DNA from 3 places in the Bradyrhizobium sp. 87 genome. Region 1 is predicted to be linked to each of the others. Evidence: riboswitches for the same ligand, from Rfam matches in the RefSeq annotation. Region 1 holds a riboswitch; each other region holds the start of a gene.
What was found. A riboswitch is a leader RNA that binds a small molecule or an ion and turns the genes downstream of it on or off. The one in region 1 is predicted to bind cobalamin.
Positions count from the first base shown of each region.

Region 2: linked by a shared signal. The riboswitch ahead of IVB50_RS38720 (TonB-dependent receptor) and the one ahead of metE (5-methyltetrahydropteroyltriglutamate--homocysteine S-methyltransferase) in region 1 are both predicted to bind cobalamin.
Region 3: linked by a shared signal. The riboswitch ahead of IVB50_RS38805 (DUF1636 domain-containing protein) and the one ahead of metE (5-methyltetrahydropteroyltriglutamate--homocysteine S-methyltransferase) in region 1 are both predicted to bind cobalamin.

Region 1 is NZ_JADPIQ010000125.1:94,915-102,488, reverse strand. It holds gene IVB50_RS30860 (EAL domain-containing response regulator) at 1-300, shown strand, start outside; gene IVB50_RS30855 (4Fe-4S binding protein) at 921-1,124, shown strand; gene IVB50_RS30850 (hypothetical protein) at 1,146-1,412, opposite strand; gene IVB50_RS30845 (hypothetical protein) at 1,685-1,846, opposite strand; cobalamin riboswitch at 2,219-2,418, shown strand; gene metE (5-methyltetrahydropteroyltriglutamate--homocysteine S-methyltransferase) at 2,518-4,833, shown strand; partial or broken gene IVB50_RS30835 (IS481 family transposase) at 5,228-6,193, shown strand; gene IVB50_RS30830 (GH25 family lysozyme) at 6,298-7,299, opposite strand; gene IVB50_RS30825 (caspase family protein) at 7,339-7,574, opposite strand, start outside.
Region 2 is NZ_JADPIQ010000148.1:47,397-54,970, forward strand. It holds gene IVB50_RS38705 (hydantoinase B/oxoprolinase family protein) at 1-4, opposite strand, end outside; gene IVB50_RS38710 (hydantoinase/oxoprolinase family protein) at 1-2,010, opposite strand; gene IVB50_RS38715 (PepSY domain-containing protein) at 2,480-3,916, opposite strand; gene IVB50_RS38720 (TonB-dependent receptor) at 3,928-6,285, opposite strand; cobalamin riboswitch at 6,401-6,603, opposite strand; gene IVB50_RS38725 (histidine phosphatase family protein) at 6,676-7,248, shown strand; gene cobT (nicotinate-nucleotide--dimethylbenzimidazole phosphoribosyltransferase) at 7,249-7,574, opposite strand, start outside.
Region 3 is NZ_JADPIQ010000148.1:65,188-72,761, forward strand. It holds gene cobG (precorrin-3B synthase) at 1-642, opposite strand, end outside; gene cobN (cobaltochelatase subunit CobN) at 639-3,887, opposite strand; gene cobW (cobalamin biosynthesis protein CobW) at 3,887-4,936, opposite strand; gene IVB50_RS38805 (DUF1636 domain-containing protein) at 4,933-5,316, opposite strand; cobalamin riboswitch at 5,411-5,629, opposite strand; gene cobO (cob(I)yrinic acid a,c-diamide adenosyltransferase) at 5,670-6,305, shown strand; gene IVB50_RS38815 (cobyric acid synthase) at 6,316-7,574, shown strand, end outside.

The DNA.
Region 1 (7,574 bases):
AATTGGCCGCAGCTGATGGGGCTCGAAAAATTCCCGTTCATGAAATTAAAAGTGGACCGGCAGTACGTCGCCGGTTGCGGAAATGGGCCCCTGAAGCGAACGGTGTGCCGCCATATCGTCGATCTAGCCAAAGAGTACAGTGTGCGCACCGTCGCCGCAGGCGTGGAGAGCCACGCCGACCTGATCGCTGTGACCGAACTCGGCTTCGACCTTGCGCAGGGCCATCTGTTCGGAAAGGCCATGCCGCTGAAGCAATTTGCACAGTCATCTTTCAGCCCTGTTCCACTTCGTCCAAAATAGTTGCATGAGGAGTGACTGAGCACAGCCAGGCAAAGCGTACCAGCGCTGGCCCGCGCGGCCATGCCTACTCGGCACCAGGCATGCGGCTGACAGCAATTAAATCGGCCACTTTGCAAACCCAGTATCGCTTCTCCCGGCCGAACTTCATTTCCCTCCGAAGCGATGCCGAAGGTTATTGTAGCACAAAGCCCTTTTGGCAAGGCTCCAGCCAGTCAATCCGCGGAGTTAACGTTGCAGGCGTGAGCGCGGCTTGGACAAAATCTCCGGTCAGGGCGTGTGACCGGAGGTTTGCCGACATCCGGCGTAGACGTGCGTCGGCTCGCGGCTTCTACTCGCGCCGCCGGTTTCGGGAATCGTCGAGCGTCGCTTGGCCCCGCGCTGCGATGCCAGACAAACCGACGGAAGCTCGCAGCAGTCGAGTCGCGACTGGCTATCGGAGTAGGGGCCCGAGGGCTCGCACGGCTTGATATTGAAGCGGCCCATGCTGTCGCAGATGCAACATGGTCTCAGACCCCGCACAGCACCATTGGGCAAGTTGCCCATCATTGAGCGCGCCTGTCCTTGGCACGGCATTTGAAAGGGATCGCCAATGGCATCGCTCGCCTAAGGAGTCGGAAGGCATGGCTTACAAGATCGTCGCTTCGCAATGTACCGTTTGTGGGGCATGTGAGTTCGAGTGTCCCAACGCGGCGATCAGCCTCAAGCGCGACATTTACGTTATCGATGCAAAAAAGTGTACGGAGTGCGAGGGCCATTCCGACACGCCGCAATGCGCTGTGGTCTGTCCGGTGCCTGACACCTGTGTCCCGTCTAAGACAACATAAGCAGCCCGCGTCCAGAAGGCTTCACCGCTCGATTTCGCGCACGAAGGAGTAGATGTCGAGCTTGTGGAGGCCGCCTTCCGCGTGCGGCGCATCGAGGTCGATCAACATCGTTATGAGCTTAAGGCGCTGATCGACTCCGAGAAACCCTCGAAGGGCTCTGTCAGAGGAGACCGTCAAATTTGTCTCGAATAATGACAAGGCCGCCTCGATGCTCCAGGTCGCCGCGTTGAGGCTTATCGTCGTTGGCTGACGAGCCGAGGCGAGGTGGACGGGCGTCGAATATCCCAAGATCAGCTTGCAGGATATCTAACGCTACGTCACTTCGAAGCCGAAGAGACGGTCTCCACGCGCGACCAGATCGGTCCGGAGATCCTGAAGACGTACGAGAAGCTGGGCATCCGCTTGCCCACGGTCACCATGCACGAGTGCATGGAGCTAGGGTCCTAACAGGATCCCCGCCGCCCGCGCTCTCGCCGCTTACTCCCGTTCCGCAAGTCAGCGTGCATCCTGACGTCCGGAACTGTTCCTGCGATGCCGCGCAGGCCAACGTCCAGGCTGCACTACTCGCCAGCGGCGACGGAAACAACGAAGGCGCGGCCAAAGTCGCTCAGCACGTAAGTGCTTGGCACACCGAAGGAGATCATCTTGACGAACGCCACGGAGCGATCGAGCTCACGGCTCGTCGCGGGGTCCGCCGAACACAGGCAGTCCGGCCTGATCATCCGTTTGATCCTGGAGCAATCCGGCCTTGACAATTCCTAAGGAGCCTCATGGCGCTGTGATCAAGCGGATGCCGGCCGAGGATGATCGCAAACGTCCTCGCGGGCGAGTTCGAGAAGCTGCTGACGGAAAAGACCGGATTTGTCGCGATCACGCAGATGTCGAAGCGCCCACCGCGTTCGTTCTGCTCGCGTTGGCTCATCCGAGTACGCCAAGCGGGTGTTGACGGACGCATTCACAAGCGGAGGCTCCACAGATCTAGGCGTTTTTACCAGGCCGGGAGTAAGACCGTTGTGCCCTAGCTGGTACAGCTCGCAATCGCTTGGGCAATATCGCGGCGACACTTAGTAGGTTGACGGATCGATCCTCGTGCGCCTAATGCCAGCCGTCGTGGTCTTCGGATTCGTTTGATCCGGAGCTAAGAGGGAAGCCGGTGCAATGCCGGCGCTGCCCCCGCAACTGTAAGCGGCGAGCCGCTGTCCAACGAAGTCACTGAAGCCATGCGGCTTCGGGAAGGCCGGACAGCAGCGACGACCCGCGAGCCAGGAGACCTGCCTCGACAATATATCGTCCACGGGCGGGGTGTCCCGGTGTGCGCCAAGCAGCTGTCGCTCACGCGATATTCGCTGCATGCGTCCGCCATGGCCTTTGCCCCAATCATGGGGTCTGAGCTATGTCTTTTCTTTCGCTTCCCGTTGCCACACTGGGGACGTCACGCATCGGCCCACGACGCGAACTCAAAGTCGCGCTCGAGAGCTACTGGGCGGGAAACTCCAGCGAAGCCGAGCTCCTCGAGGCGGGGAGTGGACTTCGTGCCGCTAATTGGGCACGGCAGAAATCCCGCGGTGCGACCGTCATTCCTTCGAATGACTTCTCGTTTTACGACCATGTGCTCGATACCAGCCTAATGGTTGGCGCCATTCCCGACGTCTACGGCTGGACCGAAGGTCCTGTGTCGCTCAAGACCTACTTCACCATGGCGCGTGGCGCTCAGGACGGTGGTCACGCTCAGCATGGGCCTGGCGTAGCCGCTCAGGAAATGACGAAGTGGTTCGATACCAACTACCACTACATGGTGCCGGAATTTCACCGGGATCAGATCTTTAAGTATTCCTCTCGAAAGCCGATCGAGGAATATGAGGAGGCAAAAAGCCTCGGCTACCAAACGCGCCCCGTCCTAGTTGGCCCAGTCACTTTCCTGAAGCTCGGCAAAAGCGCAAATCCCGCATTCAATCCGCTGTCGCTGCTCGATCGGCTCCTCCCAGTCTATGTCGATGTTCTCCGCGAACTATCCTCGCGCGGTGCTGAATGGGTTCAGCTGGACGAGCCATGCCTAGTGATGGACGTCGACGAAGCATCGCGGGCGGCTGTCCGCCGGGCCTATGCTCATTTCGCAAAGGTTGTGCCGGCCCTTAAAATAATGCTGGCCACATATTTCGGAGCTATCGGCGACAATCTTGAAACAACTATGGCCTTGCCCGTTGCCGGGCTTCATGTGGATCTGGTTCGGGCACCTGACCAGTTGGACGCAATTGTCGCCACAACCCGTAGAGATCTCGTGGTCTCACTAGGCGTCGTTGATGGTCGGAACGTGTGGCGCTCCAATCTTCCGGCGCTGCTCGACCAACTTGCTCCTATGGTCCAAAAATTGGGCAGGCACCGTGTTCAGATTGCTCCTTCCTGCTCGCTGCTTCATGTTCCGATCGACATTGAGCTAGAGACCGATCTCGATCCCAATCTGAAGACATGGCTGGCGTTCTCAGTTCAGAAGATCAAGGAACTTTCGATATTGGGCAAAGCGCTGGCCGGCCATGCTGCCGAGGTGGCCGATGAACTTGCGCTTTCGGAGGGGGCAGCCGTCACCCGCGAAATATCGCCCGAGATCCACAATGCGAATGTCGCCGGACGAATCGCCGCGATCGACGATAGCATGCTTCGCCGTCGCAGTGCGTTCACCCAGCGTGCCGACGTCCAGCGCGTCGCGTTCGCATTGCCGATGTTTCCAACGACAACCATCGGATCCTTCCCGCAAACGGCCGATGTCCGGAATGCGCGCGCGGCTCATGCGCGGGGAACGTTGAATGACACGCAGTACGAGCAGCTTCTGAAAGCGGAGACAGCCCGTACCGTGAAGTGGCAGGAAGATATCGGCCTGGACGTGCTCGTACACGGTGAGTTCGAGCGCAATGACATGGTTCAATACTTTGCCGAGCAGCTGTTGGGCTTCGCTTTCACCAAGCATGGCTGGGTTCAGTCTTATGGCTCGCGGTACGTTCGTCCGCCTATCCTGTTCGGAGATGTCTCCCGGCCGAAGCCCATGACCGTCGAATGGTGGCGCTATGCGCAGTCTCTGACCAAAAAACCCGTCAAGGCTATGCTGACCGGACCGGTGACGATCCTGAACTGGTCGTTTGTCCGTGACGACATCTCGCTGCGCGAGACATGCCGACAGATCGCTCTCGCGATCCGAGATGAGGTCATTGACCTTGAGGCGGCTGGAGCGACCATGATCCAAATCGACGAGGCTGCGTTGCGGGAGGGATTGCCGCTACGCAAATCGCAGTGGAAGAACTATCTCGATTGGGCGGTGGACAGCTTCCGCCTTTGCTCCTCCCCGGTCGCCGACGGAACTCAGATCCATACTCACATGTGTTATTCCGAGTTCAACGAAATCATCGATGCGATCGCAGCAATGGATGCCGACGTCATTTCAATCGAGACGTCGCGTTCTAAGATGGAATTGCTCGAGGCCTTCAAGAGCTACAAATATCCCAATGAGATCGGGCCCGGCGTCTATGACATTCATTCACCGCGCATTCCCGCAGCGGCGGAAATCAAGCAGCTGATTGTGTTGGCGCGGCAGCGAGTTTCCGATCGGCAGCTCTGGATCAATCCCGACTGCGGACTGAAAACGCGAAGGTGGGAGGAGGTGCGTCCCGCGCTCGTTAATATGGTGGCCGCCGCACGCGAGTTGCGGGCCGAGCCATGATGGTGCGGAGCGTTTCGCCAGCGCGTTTGTCAACAAGATGCAAGCGCTTTGGGGGCTTACGATGTCCTTGCGAGCTTTCAAAGTTCCCAGCGCCGCGGAATGCCGGCGAGAGTAGGCGGAGGCGGTCGCATACAGCCGGCGACAAGCTCGATTCTCGACCCGACGGCCGACAGCATGCCGGCGAGGTCCGATCAGGTCCTATTGCGACGTCATTAACGCTCGACGCGAAGCACAGCCCTACGGAGACGTTACGATTAAAGCAAAGGCGCACGCGATCTCAAAGTTTCCCAACATCAGCCTCATGGAGGCCGGCCCTGCACCCTGATTGTCGTTCTAGGTGTTTAGTCCCAAGCTTTGGTGGTGCATTCTTATCGCACGATTCGAAGGATGCGCTATGGGACAAGTTTTACACGGCTGCGCCACGACGACGGAGGCGGTCCGTCGAGCAATACAAAATAGTCAAGAGAGCCTGAGAGTGCTCGCCAAGCGCTACGGGATCAACCAGAAGACTGTCGCGAAGTGGAGGGAGCGCGAGACCGTCGCCGATCTCCCGACAGGCCCCAAAGAAGCCAAATCGACCGTGCTTTCCATCGAGGAGGAGGCGATCATCGTCGCTTTCCGGCGGCATACGCTATTGCCGCTCGACGATTGCCTCTATGCGCTCCAGCCGACCATCCCGCATCTGACGCGATCATCCCTGCATCGCTGTCTCCAGCGCCACGGGATCAGCCGATTGCCGGAGGTCGGAGGCAGCAAGCCTCCGAAGAAAAAATTAGAGGCTTATCCGATCGGCTATTTCCACATCGACATTGCTGAGCTCCAGACCGCTGAAGGCAAGCTCTACCTCTATGTCGCTATCGATCGCACCAGCAAAGTCGCCTTCGTGCAACTGGTCAGGAAGACGGGAAGGACCTCGGCCTAGACCTTCCTCGAAGCTCTGATCGCGGCTGTCCCCTACAAGATCCACACGGTTCTCACCGACAATGGGATCCAGTTCACTTTCCCCCCGCGCTACGCGGACGGCCCCACGGCAAGATACGTGACACACATGTTCGATATGCGCTGCCACGAGAATGGCATCGAACATCGGCTGACCAAGATCAAGCATCCCTGGACCAATGGCCAGGTCGAACGCATGAACCGCACGATCAAGGAAGCGACCGTCAAACGCTACCATTACGATCGACACGATCAGCTCGAAGCTCACCTTGACGACTTCATCAACGCCTACAACTACGCTCGGCGGCTGAAAACCTTGAAGGGCCTCACGCCTTACGAATACATCTGCAAATGCTGGACTTCCCAGCCAGAACGATTCAAACTCAATCCGCTCCACAAAATGCCGGGACTAAACACCTAGAGCGGCCTCTCACGAAGTTTCGAGAATCTGACTCTCATCATGCTGCGTCTGCAAGTCGAGTCTCTCTGAATGGGAGTTCAACACGCATCGGCGAGTTTAGCTGATCAATCATTACGTTTTGCAGTTTCCTTGAGCTGAAAGTCTGTGGCGAATTCCGTCTCGCTGCCTTTGTAAATGTTTGCATCCAGAGAGGAGGGATATACGCTGGGTAGTTTTGAACCATCCGTGAATTGCCAAAGATGATACTTACTATTGCCTGGCACTCCGGGTTCTTCGATCGCTCTAGCGGAGCGAGAATAATCAGCGATCCAGATTTTATATCCATTCAGCTTGGCGAATTTTTCGTCCGAACCAATTCTTTCTCTCCACCAGCTCCTTGCGGTATAAATTATAGGTTTCTTCTGACTAGCCGACTCGACCGCTTGGACCCAATCAAGCACATTTCGAAGAATGTCATCGGGCTGGGAATCAGACCAACGGTCGCGTCCGGACTTGTCGGTGATGTCCCACTCCAAGTCGACGACAGGTGGCAGGTCAGTTGGCCGGAATCCGCCGTTCGCTTTCATAAACCTAACGAAGCTGTCTGCTTGGGCCGCTCCGGGTGAACTGGATGAAAGGAAATGGTACGCACCTCTGAAGACGTGCTTACTTTCCGGCAAATCAGCCAACTCCTTCCAATATCCCGCGAACTTGCCGTCTTTGAAACCTACTCCTTGTGTAGCTTTAGCGTATACAAATCGAACGCCTTGCTGCCTGAGCAAGCCGATCTTCAGTCCATCCTTTGTATGATGGCTTATATCGATACCAAAAATAGAATTGGTCCGCGGCTTACCGAGAACATCGTCGAAACCCACATCCTTTGGAAAGGTAAACGGCCCCTTCAATCCGAGTGTCTTCGAGCTTCCGTCGGACAGCTTTGCATCTTCCTCCCGTCGAGCTTCGATTATTCGTTTGAATAAGTCCGCCCTGGAAGGCTCTCCCTTAAGGACTTTCCAGCTTGCCAGTGATTCCTGGCCATTCGATTCACCGGCAAGAACCTGGCAGTGGGGCGCCAAGAAAAACACCGCAAATGTAATAAGTGTGGCCGTTTCCCGCACGATCGACATCGCTCTGCTCCAATCTGACTTTAAAATGCCTAGAAGAGACTAGAACTTGAACAGCTTTCTCACCACACTGTTCGGCCCTCCCAACGGATTTGCTAAATTCTTTTGAATTTGAATCGTCGTGAATTTATCGATCTCCCTTCCTACATCTTTGGCCGCCTTTTCGTTCACCTTGCTGATATCGTTTGCTGCCTTTTCCAGTGCTTTGCCCGTGTCGTGTACGGCCTTGTCAACCGAATGCCCGGTATCTCTTGCGGCCTTTTCGATTAACTGCCCAG
Region 2 (7,574 bases), on a different contig from region 1:
TCATGCGGCCCCCCGCGTCAGGAACAGATTGCCTGAAACATCAGGCCTCGCCTGCCAGCCGGGCGGGACCACCACGGTCGACCATGCGTCTTCAATGATGGCCGGGCCGCTGACGATTTCGGTCAGCGAGGCACGGTTGATGATGCTTGTGGCGATGTCGTGAAAGCCATCGAACGAGCAGATGCGCTCGCCTTTGGAGACCGTTCTGACCGCGATGGCCGGCCGGCTCACGACGGTCGTCGATGGACGGCGCGCCTGCACCCGCACGGACTCGATGACGCAGCTCTCGCCCGTCGCATAGCCGAACAGCTCGTGGTGCCGGGCCAGAAAATCCTTCTTCAGCGTGATGACGTCGAGCGGTCGCGCGAACGGCACCGGAATGGCGTCGTTCTGCGCCGCGTAGCGCATCAAGGCCACCAGCTCGATCTGAATCTCGGTCGCGGCAACCCCGTTGGCGATCAGCGGCGCCGAGGCATCGTCGATCAGCACCCCGATCCGCTCCGACACACGGGCGAGGTCGATGCCATCGAGCGCAGCGCGCAGAGTTTGCTGCTGGAGGAAGCTGAAATCGGCAGTGAGACAGCCCAGTGCCGAAAACGCACTCGACGCGCTGGGAACGACGACCTCGGCAATCCCGTAGAGATCTGCAAGGCCCGCGGCATGCATCGGGCCACCACCGCCAAAGGCGAGCAGCGTGCAGTCGCGCCCGTCGATGCCGCGCTCGACGGTGACGCGGCGGAGCGCGCGCGCCATTGTCGCGTTCGCGACCTTGATGATGCCGAGCGCGGTTTCGGTCAGGCTCAGCCCCAGAGTGCGCGCGATCGGCGCGATGACATCACTGGCTGCCTTGATGTCAATTCCGATCCGGTCGCCGAGTTTGGCGTCCGGATTGAGATAGCCGAGCACGGCGTTGGCATCGGTGATGGTCGGCTCGGTACCGCCGCGGCCGTAGCAGGCCGGTCCAGGCTCGGAGCCGGCGCTTTCCGGTCCGACCGTCAGGCCACCGGAGCCGTTGCGCACGATCGAGCCGCCGCCCGCCCCGATCGAGTGCACCGCGAGCATCGGCTGGCGCAGCGGCTTGTCGCCGAGCATGCGGCCGTCGGTCATCTCGGCCTGACCGTCGACGATCAGGCACACGTCGGTCGTGGTGCCGCCCATATCGAACGTCAGCATCCGGGACGTGCCGAGCTGGCGCGCGATGCTGACCGATGCGGAGACGCCGGCCGCGGGGCCCGACATCGCCATCACCAGCGGCCGCCGCTTCACGGCCGAGATCGGCACCATGGCGCCGGCCGAATGAAACACCTGCAGGCCGGGACCGATCGGCAGCCGCAGCTCCAGTTCGCTGAGATATTCCACCGCAATCGGCATCGCCGCGGCGTTGAACACGGTCGCCGAAGTCCGCTCGTATTCGCGCGCCTCGGGATTGACCTCGTGCGACAGCGAGACGTGGGCAACGACGCCCTTGAGCCGCTCGCCGAGCATCTTCTCGTGCACCGGATTGGCATAGGCATGCAGCAGCGCGACCGCGACACTCTGCACGCCGGTCCCCTTCAGCCAGGCCACCAGACGCTCGATCTCCGCGTCATCCAGCGCCTTCAGCACCCGGCCCTCGTGATCGAGGCGCTCAGCAAGCCCGAAGCATCGTTCCGGCGGCACCAGCGGCAGCGATTTTGGCGGGACGTCGAGACGATAGAGATCGCGGCGGCGATAGCGCGCGATCTCCAGCACGTCGGCAAAGCCTTCGGTCGCCACCAGTGCCACTTTCGGCAGCCGTCCTTCGACGATGGCGTTGGTCACGCGCGTGGTGCCGTGGACGAAGCGCTTGACCTCGCTCTTGCGCAGGCCGACCGCCTCGATCGCCTCCAGCATCGCCTGAACCGGAGCTTGAGGTCGCGACGGCACCTTCGCGATCCGTGCCTCCGCGGGGGAGTGTCGGATCGCGATGATGTCGGTGAAGGTGCCGCCGATATCGGTGCCAACTTCCCAGTGATTTTCGTCAGTGCTCATGTGTGGGTCAGCTGCGGACGACATTCGAACCGGACGCCGGGTGGTTCCCGTCCTTCGCGAGGTTCAATCGCAAACCGAGAGCGCTCATCATCATCCCCTGTCATGCCACCGCTTGCGAGCGTGGGACAGAGCGATGGCCTCGGGATAGGGCCAGAGTTGTCGCAATGCACTGGACCAGCCCGCGACCGGCGCGGCGCGGCGAGGCACATTTTAGTGCAGCCCTGCCCGCATGGAGAGCACGTCGGTGTGGATCGTTCGACGCGACATAAGTGCGGCGCACCACGAATTTTCCCGGACGAAACACCACATCCGCTGCAGCGCAATCCACGCGCCCCGCACGCACTGTCTAATTTGCAGGCGATCGACCGGCCCTACGGACCATGCGATTGCTTATGAGCTATGCATGGCAGTCGGCTCAGCCTCTCTTTATTGTACGATCAGTAAGCGGTGGTTTTGCCCGCTCCGGCTCTCAGGCCGCGAAGGACGGACGCAGGCGGCGCCAGCCGATGATGATGCCCGTGATGGAGAACAGAAAGCCAAGGGAGCAGAGCCCGACGACCAAGCCGTCGCGCAGCAACGGATGCGCGACGAGAACCGGAAAATCCAACGTATGCAGCGCGCCGTAGAACCAGCGATAAGCTCGCCGCGATGAATCCAGCCTTTGCAGCAAATTGCCGTCGGCGCCGTCGATGTCGAACCAGAGGTCACCGCAATACGAGCGGTAGACCGGGGCGCCCGGGACAGTGGACCGCGCGGGATAGTTGTCGTCCTCGGCAAGTACAGACGGACCGCCGCAGCCGGCCGCGAGGCGCGCGGTCAGCCCCTGGACCTCGTGCACATCCAGAGATCTCGTTGGTCCATCGCGGGGCGCATCCCCTGCCTCGATCAAGGTCTGACCGGCAAGGGCGATCCGATCCCGCCGATAGAGATTGCCGTTGAAGGCAAACCATTCGATCTCACGGGCCGACGGCGATACAGGCTGCCGATCGAACGATGGAGCCGTCGTCCAGTTCGGTGAGGCGTTCATCACGCGTGATTCAGCGGAGATCAATTGCCCACGCGAGAACAGCCGCCCGTGATCCATGGAGAGCCAGCCGCTGAAAATCCAGGTCAGCACGAACACCATCGCCGCGAGGCCGATGAGATGATGCAGCGCATGCCAGCCGCGACAGGGCGAGCCGATCAGACCGCTTCGAGGTTTGATCCGCGCAAGGCCGAGCACAGCGCCCAGCAAGGCCGCGATCAGGGCCAGCAGCGACAAGGTCCAGACCACGCGATCCCACAGCGACCAATTGCTTCGCAGGATCGTTGGATAGATCCAGTGCAGCACGCTGCCGACGAGATTCCAGGTCCGCTCGCTGCGCGTCGTATCCAGGACGATCTCGCCGGTGAGCGAGGAGACATAGACCTCCGTTCCAGCGGCGTCGCCCAGGGCAACCCGAAACAAGGGCCGGTGGCGGTCAAAGCCGTTCGGCACGCTCCATTGGTCATAGTCCGCGCGCGCAAGGATTGCGGCCCGCGCGGCATCCAGCCCGCGGCTGCGCGCGTGGTCTCGCGCGATGGCCAGCGCGACGTCGGAAGATGCGACCGAGGCGCCGGCTCCGTCGGAGGCACGCACTGCGCCCGCGCGCGACGGCCCCGAGACGACATAGACCGGTCCGTCACTGCGCTGGATCAGGCGAACGCGAGTCGCATCAGCAATGCCGCTCGCGGCCACGGCATCGGCGACCGCAAGCTGCCTCGTCTCGGCGCCATCCAGCGGCCCAAGCCCGGCGAAGCGTTCCGCTTCCGTCAGAGACGGAAACGGAACGAAGTGCATCACGATTCCCGTCGCGAACCACATCGCGAATAGCAGGCAGAACGCGATCCCGAGCCATCGATGCAGCAGGACGATCGCGCGCATCATCGATCAGCATCCTACCATTTGAATGCGGCCGAGAGTTCATAGGTGCGCGGTGCACCCAAGAGGATCTGGTCGGGATAGAACGGATCGCCCCAGATCGCATAGCGCTTGTCGGCGATGTTGCGCACCCGGAAAGTCAGGCGAGCCTGGTCGACCGCGTTGAACACCGTCTTCGGGATGTCGACGAAGGCATAGACGTCCGCGACAGTGTAGGCCTTCATCGTCACGACATTCGCATCGGTGTTGTAGCGGTCGCCGACGTGACGGCCGGTGACGCCGACTTCCACGGGCCACGGCGTGAAGAACCGATACGACGCTCCGGCATTCGCCACGACGCGCGGCACGTTCGGCGGCGTGTTGCCGGAGAACGAGCCGCCGACAAAATTAAAGTCGGCGTAGCGCGCATCGACATAGGCGATGTTGCCCCAGAGACGCAGGGGACCGATCGGACGCACGGACGCGGCAAGCTCGACGCCCTTCGATTCCTGCCGTCCGGCAAGGTTGAGCTGCATGCCGCCGGCCGCGGCATAGACGTTCTTGCGCAGGATGTCGTAGGCCGAGAACGACCACTCCGCCCGGTTGTCCCAGAACAGGTGCTTGACGCCGGTCTCGTAGGTGCGCGCGGTGGTCAGGTTCAGCGGATCGGTCGGATTGAGCAGGAAGATGTTGTTGGCCGAGATGTCTGCGCCGGTGGCGTATTGGCTGAAAAAGGTCAGGCCCGGTACGGCTTCCCAGGTGTAGCCGATACGGCCCGTGGTCGGGACCCAGGATTGCGAGAACGGGAAGTTCGCCTTCTCCAGACCGAACTTGTCGGTCGAATTGCGGTCGAGCCCGATATGCTCGACGCGCAGGCCGCCGACCAGCGCAAAGGTCCGTGTCAACTTCAACCGGTCCTCGAACGACAGCGCCTCATTGTCGATGCGCGCGGTCTGCTGCTGAATGGTGAGCAGGCCGTAATAGCCGCGAGGCGGATCGACCAGCGGAACGGAATCGCCGGGGAAATTTGCGGCGCCCGGCCTCACGAAATCAAGGTAGCTTGAGGAAAGCGTCGTGACCAAACGGTTGTCAAAGCCGGCGATATTCGCATCCCAGATCAAATCGGTGACGTTGCCGACCAAGCGTTGGCTGTGCGCGACATAGAAGCGCTCACGATCGACCATGTTGGTCCCGGAATTGAACGCCTCGATCTCATTGTTGAACCATGTGCGCTCAGCTCCGTAAGCATAGGCTTGACTTTTCAGCGTCAGGTCGGGCGCCAGATTCAGCTCGAAACCGCCGCGCAGCCACACCTCCTTCGCTACGTTCCTGTTGTCGAGGACGTTGTAGTTAGTATTGAAGGTGCGGTCGTCGATCGTGACGGCACCGAGATCGGTTTTGTTGTAGTTCGAGACGTAATTGCCGGAAACGATCCCCGTCGTCGCATGCGAGCCGCTGAAGGCAATCGGCACCAGCGGCGCACCCCAATAGGCTTTCGAGCGATCTTCCCGATACTCGATCGCGCCCCAGACCTTGAGGCTGTCGGAGATGCGGTAGTTGAGCTGGCCGGAGACATTGAGCGTCTTGGTGTTGGTGTCGTCGGCAAAGCCGTTGAGCGAGGAACGGCTGACGTCGAAGCGGTAGTCCAGCCCCTGCACATTGGTGCTGCCGCCCGAGCCGTAATGCGCCCGGAACGAGTTCAGCGAGTCCCAGGAGAAATCCGCCTCGTTCCGGATCGGACCGGTGTGCGGCTGCTTGGTGACGAAGTTGATCGCGCCGCCGGCGGCGCCCTCGCCTGACATCAGTGATGCCGGACCCTTCAGGAATTCGACAGCCTCCAGATTGGCCGTGTCCATGATCCGCGAGGTCATGTTCTGCGGACCGATCTTGATGCCGTTGTAGAGCGTGTTGATCTGGCTGTTGGTGAAGCCGCGCATGGAGAAAGCCGAAGGCTCGGCCGGATTGTCGCCGGCTGTGACGCCCACCGCTCCGTGCGCGACGTCGGAGACTGTGCGGTAGCCCTGCTCGCGCATGGTTGCGGCCGAGATCACCTCCACGGTCGCGGGTGTTTCTCGCACGGTCAGGCCGAGGCGCGAAGCGCTTTCGGCGACGGCATTGGTGTTGAGCGGCGTCTGTGCCGCCGTGGTCGGCACGACGGGCTTGGGCACTGCGGATGCAGTCCCCGGCCGGCGCGCTGCTGCGCGGCGTGAGCTCTGCGCGTCCCGTCCGGCCGGGCTGGACTGCCTGCGGGATTGTGGCGCCGACACCTCGACGGGCGGCAGTGGCTCGCGGGCCTGCTGCGCCAAGGCCGCTGGCATGTCGATGGCGACGAAAGATGTGAGAGCGGCGGATGCCAGTAGGAAACGGCGTGGTCGTACGATACGAAGGGAATACACGGTCTTGGACCTCGGAGTGACGTCAGTGGCACGTCACCGCGAACCAGGGTCCCATCGTCCGGCTTGCAGCCTTCCGATGAAGCCGAATGTCTGTACTCCCCGACCGACATCTTCGCGTGTGACCACGGCTGACGGCAGGTCTCCTGGCTCGCGGGTCAGTACCTTGCATCGCCTTCCCGGGACCGAGATACCCAGTGGCTCGTGACGCAAGATTCGCCGCTTACAGTTGCGGGGGCAGCCACGGCATTGGGGACAAACTCCCCGCACCGCATTCCCTTTTCATCCCCTCTCGGGGAAACCGTCGCGAGCATCTAGGATTACGATCCAGACAGAGTCAATGTGCCAGTTGCGGCGTTATTGCCACAACGACCAGTTTCCTTGGAGATAAGCATGGGAGGCGAGACCTTCCTCTGGCTGATACGGCACGCGCCCGTCGATGGCGTCGCGGGGACGATCCATGCGGCCGACGCACCGGCCGATCTCGGCGCTCGGGCGCAGCTGGAGGCACTGCGGCAGCGCCTGCCACGGGACGCCGCGAGCTATGCGAGCCCGTCGCGGCGCACCGTCGAAACGGCCCGCGCGCTGGGGCTCGAGCCGCTGCAGCTGGACGAATTCAGCGAGCAAGACTTTGGCGACTGGACCGGCCGTCGGCATGACGAACTCGCCGCGACCGGTGGCGAGGCCTATGCACGGTTCTGGAGCGATCCGGCGCGCGGACGGCCGTCCGGCGGCGAAAGCTTTGAGGAACAGGTCGCGCGGGTCCGCCTGGGTTTGTCGAAGATCGGCACCGGGGCCGCAACGCTCGTCGTGCATTCCGGCACGATCCGGGCGGCGCTGTGCATCGCGCTCGACCTGACGCCACAAGCGGCCCTGCGCTTCGTGATCGATCCGCTGTCGCTGACCAGGATTGACCGGCTCGCGACCGGCTGGCGCGTCGTCTCCGTCAATCAGCGGACGATTTGATCAGGCCGGACGATCAGGCACATTGGCCTGCGCAAAGGTCGCCATGCCGTTGTGGAGCGCGCAGGCCGACCGCACAAGCGGCAGCGCGATGGCCGCGCCCGATCCTTCGCCGAGCCTGAGATCCAGGCTGATCAGCGGCTGCACGTTCAGCGCGCGGAGCACCAGCCGATGCCCCTGCTCCGCCGACTGGTGCGAGGCCAGCAGGAACAGCTGGCACGAAGGGTTGAGCCGCACCGCCGCCAGCGCCGCGACCGACACGATGAAGCCGTCGATCAACACGGGGATGCGGTGCTGTGCAGCCGCGATAACGGCACCGCAGATGGCGG
Region 3 (7,574 bases), on a different contig from region 1:
CGCCGGCAAGATTGCACCGGCTGCAAGATGCGCCGCCATCCGCCCTCGCCCGCCTCTCGCGCCGCCGGAGGTCACGAACCAGCCGGCGAATGCGAGCGCGGTGGTCACGGCCTCGCCACGTGGGACCGAGCGGCCGAGTTTGTCGCCATCAGCCCGTACCAGCAGTCCGCCGGAACCATCGCGCTCGATCCGCACGTCGGCGGAATCGCCCGCAAGCACGCGTGAGGTGCCGTCGTCGATGGCGAAGCCGAACTTGGTTGGAAGTTCGAGCTGGCTGTCGGCGAGCGCCTCCTCGAGCTCGGCGGCGAGCGATTGGGTCTCGTCCCCGCTACGCCAGAACGGCGTCACAAGAATGTTGCGACGGGATTCGGTCTCCGCATCCGGGTCGAGCAGCGCCAGTTGGGAAAGGCCATCGAGCAGCAGCCTGTGGCTGGTCTCGTTGACGCCCCTGATCTGGAGATTGGCCCGGCTGGTCACGTCGATCAGGCCATTGCCATGGCGTTCGGCGAGATGAGCCAGTCCGGAGATCTGCGCCGCGTCGAGCCGTCCGCCGAACGGACGCACGCGGGCCACCAGCCCGTCGCCCGATTGCATCGGGCGCAGCGCGCCGGGACACCAGCCCTTGACCACGGAAGCACTCATGAGGCCTCCCGCAGCGCAGCCGCAATCGAGTTGCGGCGCGTTCGCCAGAGCGAGGCTTCATGCAGGCGCGTGAAACACGTTTCCATCGCGGCGAGTGCCGCCGGATTTTCGCGGGCCATGAAGGCGTGGACGTCGTCATGGCCGAGCGTCGCATCGTAGTAGAGGTCGAACAGATGCGGCGGCACGGCGCCGGCCAGATGCGCGAAGGCGGCCATGTGCTCGAGCGTCGCGGTGATCTCGGCCGCCCCGCGAAAACCGTGGCGCATCATGCCCGCGATCCAGGCCGGGTTGGCCGCGCGCGCGCGGACGACACGGGAGATTTCCTCGGTCAGCGTACGCGCATGCGGCTGCTCGGGGCGCGTCGCATCGAGATGATAGAGCGATGGTCCCGCCGCGCCGAGATGGGCCGCGGCAGCCGCAATGCCGGCCTCATGCGCGGCATAGTCGGCCGCGAGCAGAAGATCGGTTTCCGGCAAATCCTGCATGTGAACAAAAGCATCGGCCGATACGATCCGCTTCTCGATACCGGCACGATCGAGCTTGATTTCGCCATCGGCCGAGAACGCCCATGACGATGCCGAGAGCCACGCTTCGCCGGCGGCTTCGCGCGTCTCGGGCGTGAAGGCGTCCGGGATTGCCGAGAGACCCACGCCGTATTGTCCGGGACGCGGCGCGAACACGCGCGATGTGCGATGGCGATATGGATTTTCGTCGCCCTCGTCCTCGCGGACCGACAGCGCCGCGGCTGCCGCCTCGAACAATTGCGCAAGGCCTGAGAAGACGTCGCGGAACAGGCCCGAGACGCGCAGCGTGACGTCGATGCGGGGCCGGCCAAGCTCCGCAGGCGCGATGATGTCGTAGCCGGTCACACGGCCGGAAGCATGATCCCAGCGCGGTGCGAGGCCAGCCAGATGCAGCGCCATGGCAAACTCTTCGCCCGCGGTGCGCATCGTCGCCGAGCCCCAGAGATCGACGACAAGGCCCTTTGGCCAGTCGCCATGATCCTGCAAATGACGACGTAGCAGTTCTTCGGCGAGCTTGATGCCTTGCACGTGCGCCGACGGCGTCGGCACCGCGCGTGGATCGACGGCAAAGAGATTGCGACCCGTCGGCAGCACGTCCTGACGGCCGCGATAGGGTGAGCCTGACGGCCCCGGCGCGACGCGCCGGCCCGCAAGCGCGGCCCGCAAAGCGTCGCGTTCCGCGTCGCCGCAGGCGCCGCGGCCGAACACGTGCAGGCCGTCGCCGAACTGGCTTTCCTTGAGATCGCAAACGAAACGGTCGATCCGCGGGATCGCTTCGGCCGGCGCGGCCGCTGCATCGAGGCCAAGATCGTCTTCGAGGCCGGCCGCGCGTGCCTCATCGCGGATCGCGGCGATCAGACGCTGGCGGCGGGCGGGATCGAGGCCATCGGCCGTCGAGTACTCGTCGAGGAGCTGTTCGAGCCTGCGCAGCCCGTCCGGCACCGCTGATGCGGCGAGTTGCGGCGGCAGATGGCCGATCGTGACGGCACCCAGGCGCCGCTTGGCCTGCGCGGCCTCGCCGGGATCGTTGACGATGAAGGGATAGATGACGGGCAAATCGCCGACCAGGGCTTCCGGCCAGCACGCCTGCGACAGCGCCACGGATTTTCCGGGCAGCCATTCCAGCGTGCCGTGCGCGCCCATGTGCACGACGGCATCACAGCCCTGCTCGCGGAGCCAGAGATAGAACGCGACATAGGCATGGCGCGGCGTGCGGGCGAGATCGTGATAGTCGGCATCGCGCGCGGTCGCATCGCCACGCTCCGGCTGAACCGCGATGATCGACCGGCCGCATTGAATCGCAGCGAAATGGAACGCGCCGTCGCGACAACCCGGATCGGTCTCCAGCGCGCCCCAGGCTTGCGCGAGATCATCCTGCAACACTTGCGGAAGGCGCGACAGTGCAGCACGGTAATCGGCGACGCTCCAGCTCAAGGTCTGCTTGAGCAGCGTCTCACCGAGCGCATGGACCGGATCGAGATCGAAGCCGGCCTCCGCGAGATCGGACACCAGGGCCTCGACCGACGCCAGCGCATCGAGACCCACCGCGTGCGCGATCTGATGCGGACGGCCCGGATAGTTGGAGAGCACGAGTGCCATCCGCTTGTCAGCGGCCGGCGTCTCCGCAAGACGCCGCCAGGCCGCAACGCGCGCGGCCACGGCCTTCACGCGCTCCTCGTCGGGCTTGTGTGCCAGATGCGAAAATTGCAAATCGGGATCGCGCATCGCGGCAGACTTGAAGCTCACCACGCCCGCGAACAGGCGGCCGTCGACCTCGGGCAGCACCACATGCATCGCGAGGTCGCCGGGCGACAGGCCGCGGAGCGAGCTCGCCCAGTCCTCGCGGCGGGCCGTGGAGAGCGCGACCTGGAACACGGGGCAGGATGCGGCATCGAACGGCGTCGTGCCGTCGTCGCCCATCGCCGAGAACGCCGTCGCATTGACGATCGCGGCCGGAGGATTTTGCGCAAGATGCACCCGCAACCAATCCGCGACCCCCGCGGCTTTCAGCGAGGTGACGAACACACCAAACACGTCGAATCCCTTCTCGCGCAATGCGGCGATCAGGGCATCGACCGGGCCGGTGTCGGCAGCGGTGAGATAGGAGCGATAGAAGGTCACGAGCGCGCGCGGCCTGCCCTCACCCGACGTCGGCGCGGCGACGACGCCGCGCGCGGGGTCGTAAAAGCCCATCTCGGGCACTGTCATCTCGCCGATAACTGGCCCCGCATAGAGTCCGGAGGCCAGCGCAAGCTGCGCGATCGCGGCTTGCGCCGCGACGGGGCCGCCGGTGTCGCAGAGCACCTTGAGCCGCCGCAACGTCGAGACCGGCAGGGTCGAATACGCGTCCAGCCGCGTATCGTCGCGGCCGTCGGCCGGCAGCACGGCCAGCACGATGCCGCGCTCCTTCGCCAGCTGCTGCAGGGCCGCGAGCCCATACGGCCAATAGGATTCCCCGCCGATCAAACGCACGAGAATGCCGCGCGCGTGCGCAAGCGTGCGTTCGACATAGGTGTCGACCGAGAGCGGATGACGAAGTTCTGCGAGATTGACGAGCCGCAGCGACGGCAGGCTGTCGCGGCCACGGCGCCAGCCGGCCGCGAACGCGGCAAGATCGGAATCCGAATACGAGAGCACCACGAGATCGGCCGGGTCCTGGCCAATGTCCCTTGGTATCGCGGTCTCCTCGAGACCGCGGCTCTCGCGGAAGACGACGTGCATCAGATACCGGATCCTGAAAGACCGAGTCCCGCCTTGATCGCGGCCTCGTCGATATCGCCGTGCTCGCCGATCACGACCAGCTTTGACTGCCTCGCGCCCGCGCCCCAGGGCTTGTCGAACTGGTGGCGCACGCGCTCGCCCACCGCTTGCAGCAAGAGGCGCATCGGCTTGCCTTGCACCGCGATGTAACCCTTGACGCGCAGCACATTCTGCTCGCGCGCCAGACGCTGAACGGATGCAACCAGCGCTTCGATATCGGTGACCTCAGGAAGATCGATCACGACGGACGCAAAATCGTCGTGCTCGTGATCCTCTTCGCCGTCGTGATGCGAGGGACGCGCGGCGAGATCGTTCTCGGCGGCAGCACCGAGGCCGAGGATGAGGCGCGCGTCGATCGCGCCGTCGGTGATCGCCAGCATCGGCACGCGGCGCGACATCTCGGCGGTGATCGCCGCCTTGGCTGCTTCGAGGCCTGCCGCGCCCGCAAGATCGGCCTTGGTCAGCAGCACGATGTCGGCGCAGGCGATCTGGTCTTCGAACACTTCGGACAGCGGCGTCTCATGGTCGAGATTGCCGTCCGCCGCGCGCTGCGCTTCGACGGCGTCAGGGTCGGGCGCAAAACGGCCGGCGGCGACAGCTTCGGCGTCGGCCAGCGCGATCACGCCGTCGACCGTGATGCGCGAACGGATCTCCGGCCAATCGAACGCCTTGAGCAACGGCTTGGGCAGCGCCAGGCCCGAGGTCTCGATCAGGATGTGATCGGGCTTGACGGCCCGCGACAGCAGCTTCTCCATGGTCGGAATAAAATCGTCGGCGACGGTGCAGCAGATGCAGCCATTGGCGAGCTCGATGATGTTCTCTTCCGGGCAATTCGCATCGGCGCAGGATTTCAGAATCTCGCCATCGACGCCCTCGCTGCCGAACTCGTTGACGAGCACCGCGAGCTTCTTGCCATTGGCATTGGCAAGCAGATGCTGGATCAGCGTGGTCTTGCCGGAGCCGAGAAAGCCCGTGACGACCGTGACCGGGACTTTTGCGAGCGAATTCATTCGGCGGCCTCCGGCACGACGGCCAAGGGGGAAATGGGGGGAATGCGGGCAAGCGATTGCTTGCGGAATATCTCCGGGCGGCTGCGCCAGGGCACGAGGCCGTCGGGCGCGGCCGCATAGGCCGCGGCGCCCGCGACCACATCGCTCGCATTCGCATCCGACAGACGGCCATAGACATAGGACCAGCGGCCGGGCGCGCTGAGCGCGACGGAGCAACCCTGGTTGCATGCAGACAGGCATTCGACGGGAACCACGCTGACGCCGTCGGGCACGCCGGCCTCGAGGATCGCGCCATGCAGGCGCTTGCCGGGCGTCGTCTCGCCTTCGCCAAGTGTCTCGCCGGCGCGGCAGGTAATGCAGACATGAAGTGTGACGGTCATCGCTTCTTCCAGAATAAACAGCGGGAAGCGATGAGGCCCACGAACCGTTCTTGCGAAGGCCCGTTTCCCCGTCGCGGAACACCCCGTCCGCCGGTCCAAAATCGTCCGCGTTGGCAGGTCTCCCGGCTTGCGGAGCAGGGTTTCCCCTTCGATCCCCGCCTTCCCGATCCCCAGGGGATCAGTGGCTTCGGGCATCTCTCCGGTCACGGTCGCGGGGGCGGCTGCATTTTGGAACCAAATCTTGCCGATTCGGACCCTATCGCATTCCCTCTTCGCCTGTCGTAGGACAGGAACCAACGCCGGGCCACCATTTGCCCCCGACCGCCTCTTGTCAAGCCGAAGGATCCCGTCCGATGACGTCAGAACCGGATACCCAGACGGCCGACGAAACCGACGCCCGCCACGCCTCAAAAATGGCGAAGAAGAAGGTCGCCCGCGACAAGATCATGGCGACCAAGAGCGGCGAAAAGGGCCTGATCATCATCCACACCGGGGCCGGCAAGGGCAAGTCCTCTTCGGCCTTCGGCATGATCGTCCGCTGCGTCGCCCATGGCTTCCCCTGCGCGGTCGTGCAGTTCATCAAGGGCGCCTGGGACACCGGCGAGCGCCGCATGCTGACCGGCCATTTCGGCGACCTCTGCCAATTCCACGCCATGGGCGAGGGTTTTACCTGGGAGACGCAGGACCGCGCCCGCGACATCGCCGCCGCGCGCGCCGGCTGGGAGAAGGCCAAGGAGCTGATCCTCGACCAGAATCTCCGCATGGTCGTGCTCGACGAGATCAACATCGCGCTGCGCTACGACTATCTTGACATCGCGGAGGTCGTCGAATTCCTCACGACGCAGAAGCCGCCGATGACGCATGTCGTGCTCACCGGCCGCAACGCCAAGGACGAGCTGATCGAGATCGCCGATCTCGTCACCGAGATGACGCTGGTCAAGCATCCCTTCCGCTCGGGCATCAAGGCGCAAGCCGGCGTCGAGTTCTAAGAAACTCGCGATGGCGCGCGCATTGATGATCCAGGGAGCCGGCTCGGACGTGGGCAAGTCGCTCATCGTTGCCGGCCTCGCACGCGCCTTTGTGCGACGCGGCCTGCGCGTGGTCCCGTTCAAGCCGCAGAACATGTCGAACAATGCAGCCGTCACCGTTGACGGCGGCGAGATCGGCCGCGCCCAGGCACTCCAGGCGCTCGCCGCCGGCGTCGAGCCGCACACCGACATGAACCCGGTGCTGCTCAAGCCCGAGACCGATGTCGGCGCGCAGGTGATCGTGCAAGGAAAACGCATCGCGACCGCGCGCGCGCGTGAATATGCGGCGATGAAACCGTCATTGATGGGCGCCGTGCTGGAGAGCTTCGAGCGGCTGAAGGCGCGCGCCGATCTCGTTCTGGTGGAGGGTGCCGGCAGTCCGGCCGAAGTGAACCTGCGCAAGGCCGACATCGCCAATATGGGTTTTGCGCGCAAGGCCGATGTGCCGGTCGTGCTGGTTGGCGACATCGACCGCGGCGGGGTCATCGCGCAACTCGTCGGCATCAAGACGGTGATCGACCCGGACGATGCCGCGATGATCCAGGGATTTGTCATCAACAAGTTCCGCGGCGATCCCACATTGTTCGACGACGGCTACAGACTGATCGAAGAAAAGACCGCCTGGCGCGGCCTCGGCGTGCTGCCCTGGTTCGCGCGCGCCGGCGAGCTGCCGGCCGAGGATGCGCTGGGCCTGAGCGATGCGCGCAAACCGGGCCAATGCAAGATCGCCTGTCTCGCGCTGTCGCGAATCGCCAATTTCGACGATCTCGATCCGCTCAAGCTCGAGCCTGGCGTCGATCTCGTGATGGTGCGGCCGGGCGAGGCCATTCCCGGCGACGTGCGCCTCGTCATCATTCCCGGCTCGAAATCCACCCGCGGCGACCTCGCCTTTCTGCGCGCGCAGGGCTGGGACATCGATCTCCTGGCGCATTACCGCAGAGGCGGCCATGTGCTCGGCCTCTGCGGCGGCTATCAGATGCTCGGACGCAGCGTCGCTGATCCCGAGGGGATCGAGGGCCCCGCCGGCGACACACCGGGTCTCGGACTTCTGGATGTGGAAACGGTGATGAGCTCGGAGAAGACGTTGACACGCGTCGCGGCGCTGCATGCCGCCACCAATCAGCCGATCGAGGCTTATGAAATCCACATCGGCCGCACTGATGGGCCGGATCGCGCGCGGCCATTCGCAAGGCTGAATGGCGAACCGGAAGGCGCGATCTCGCGCGACGG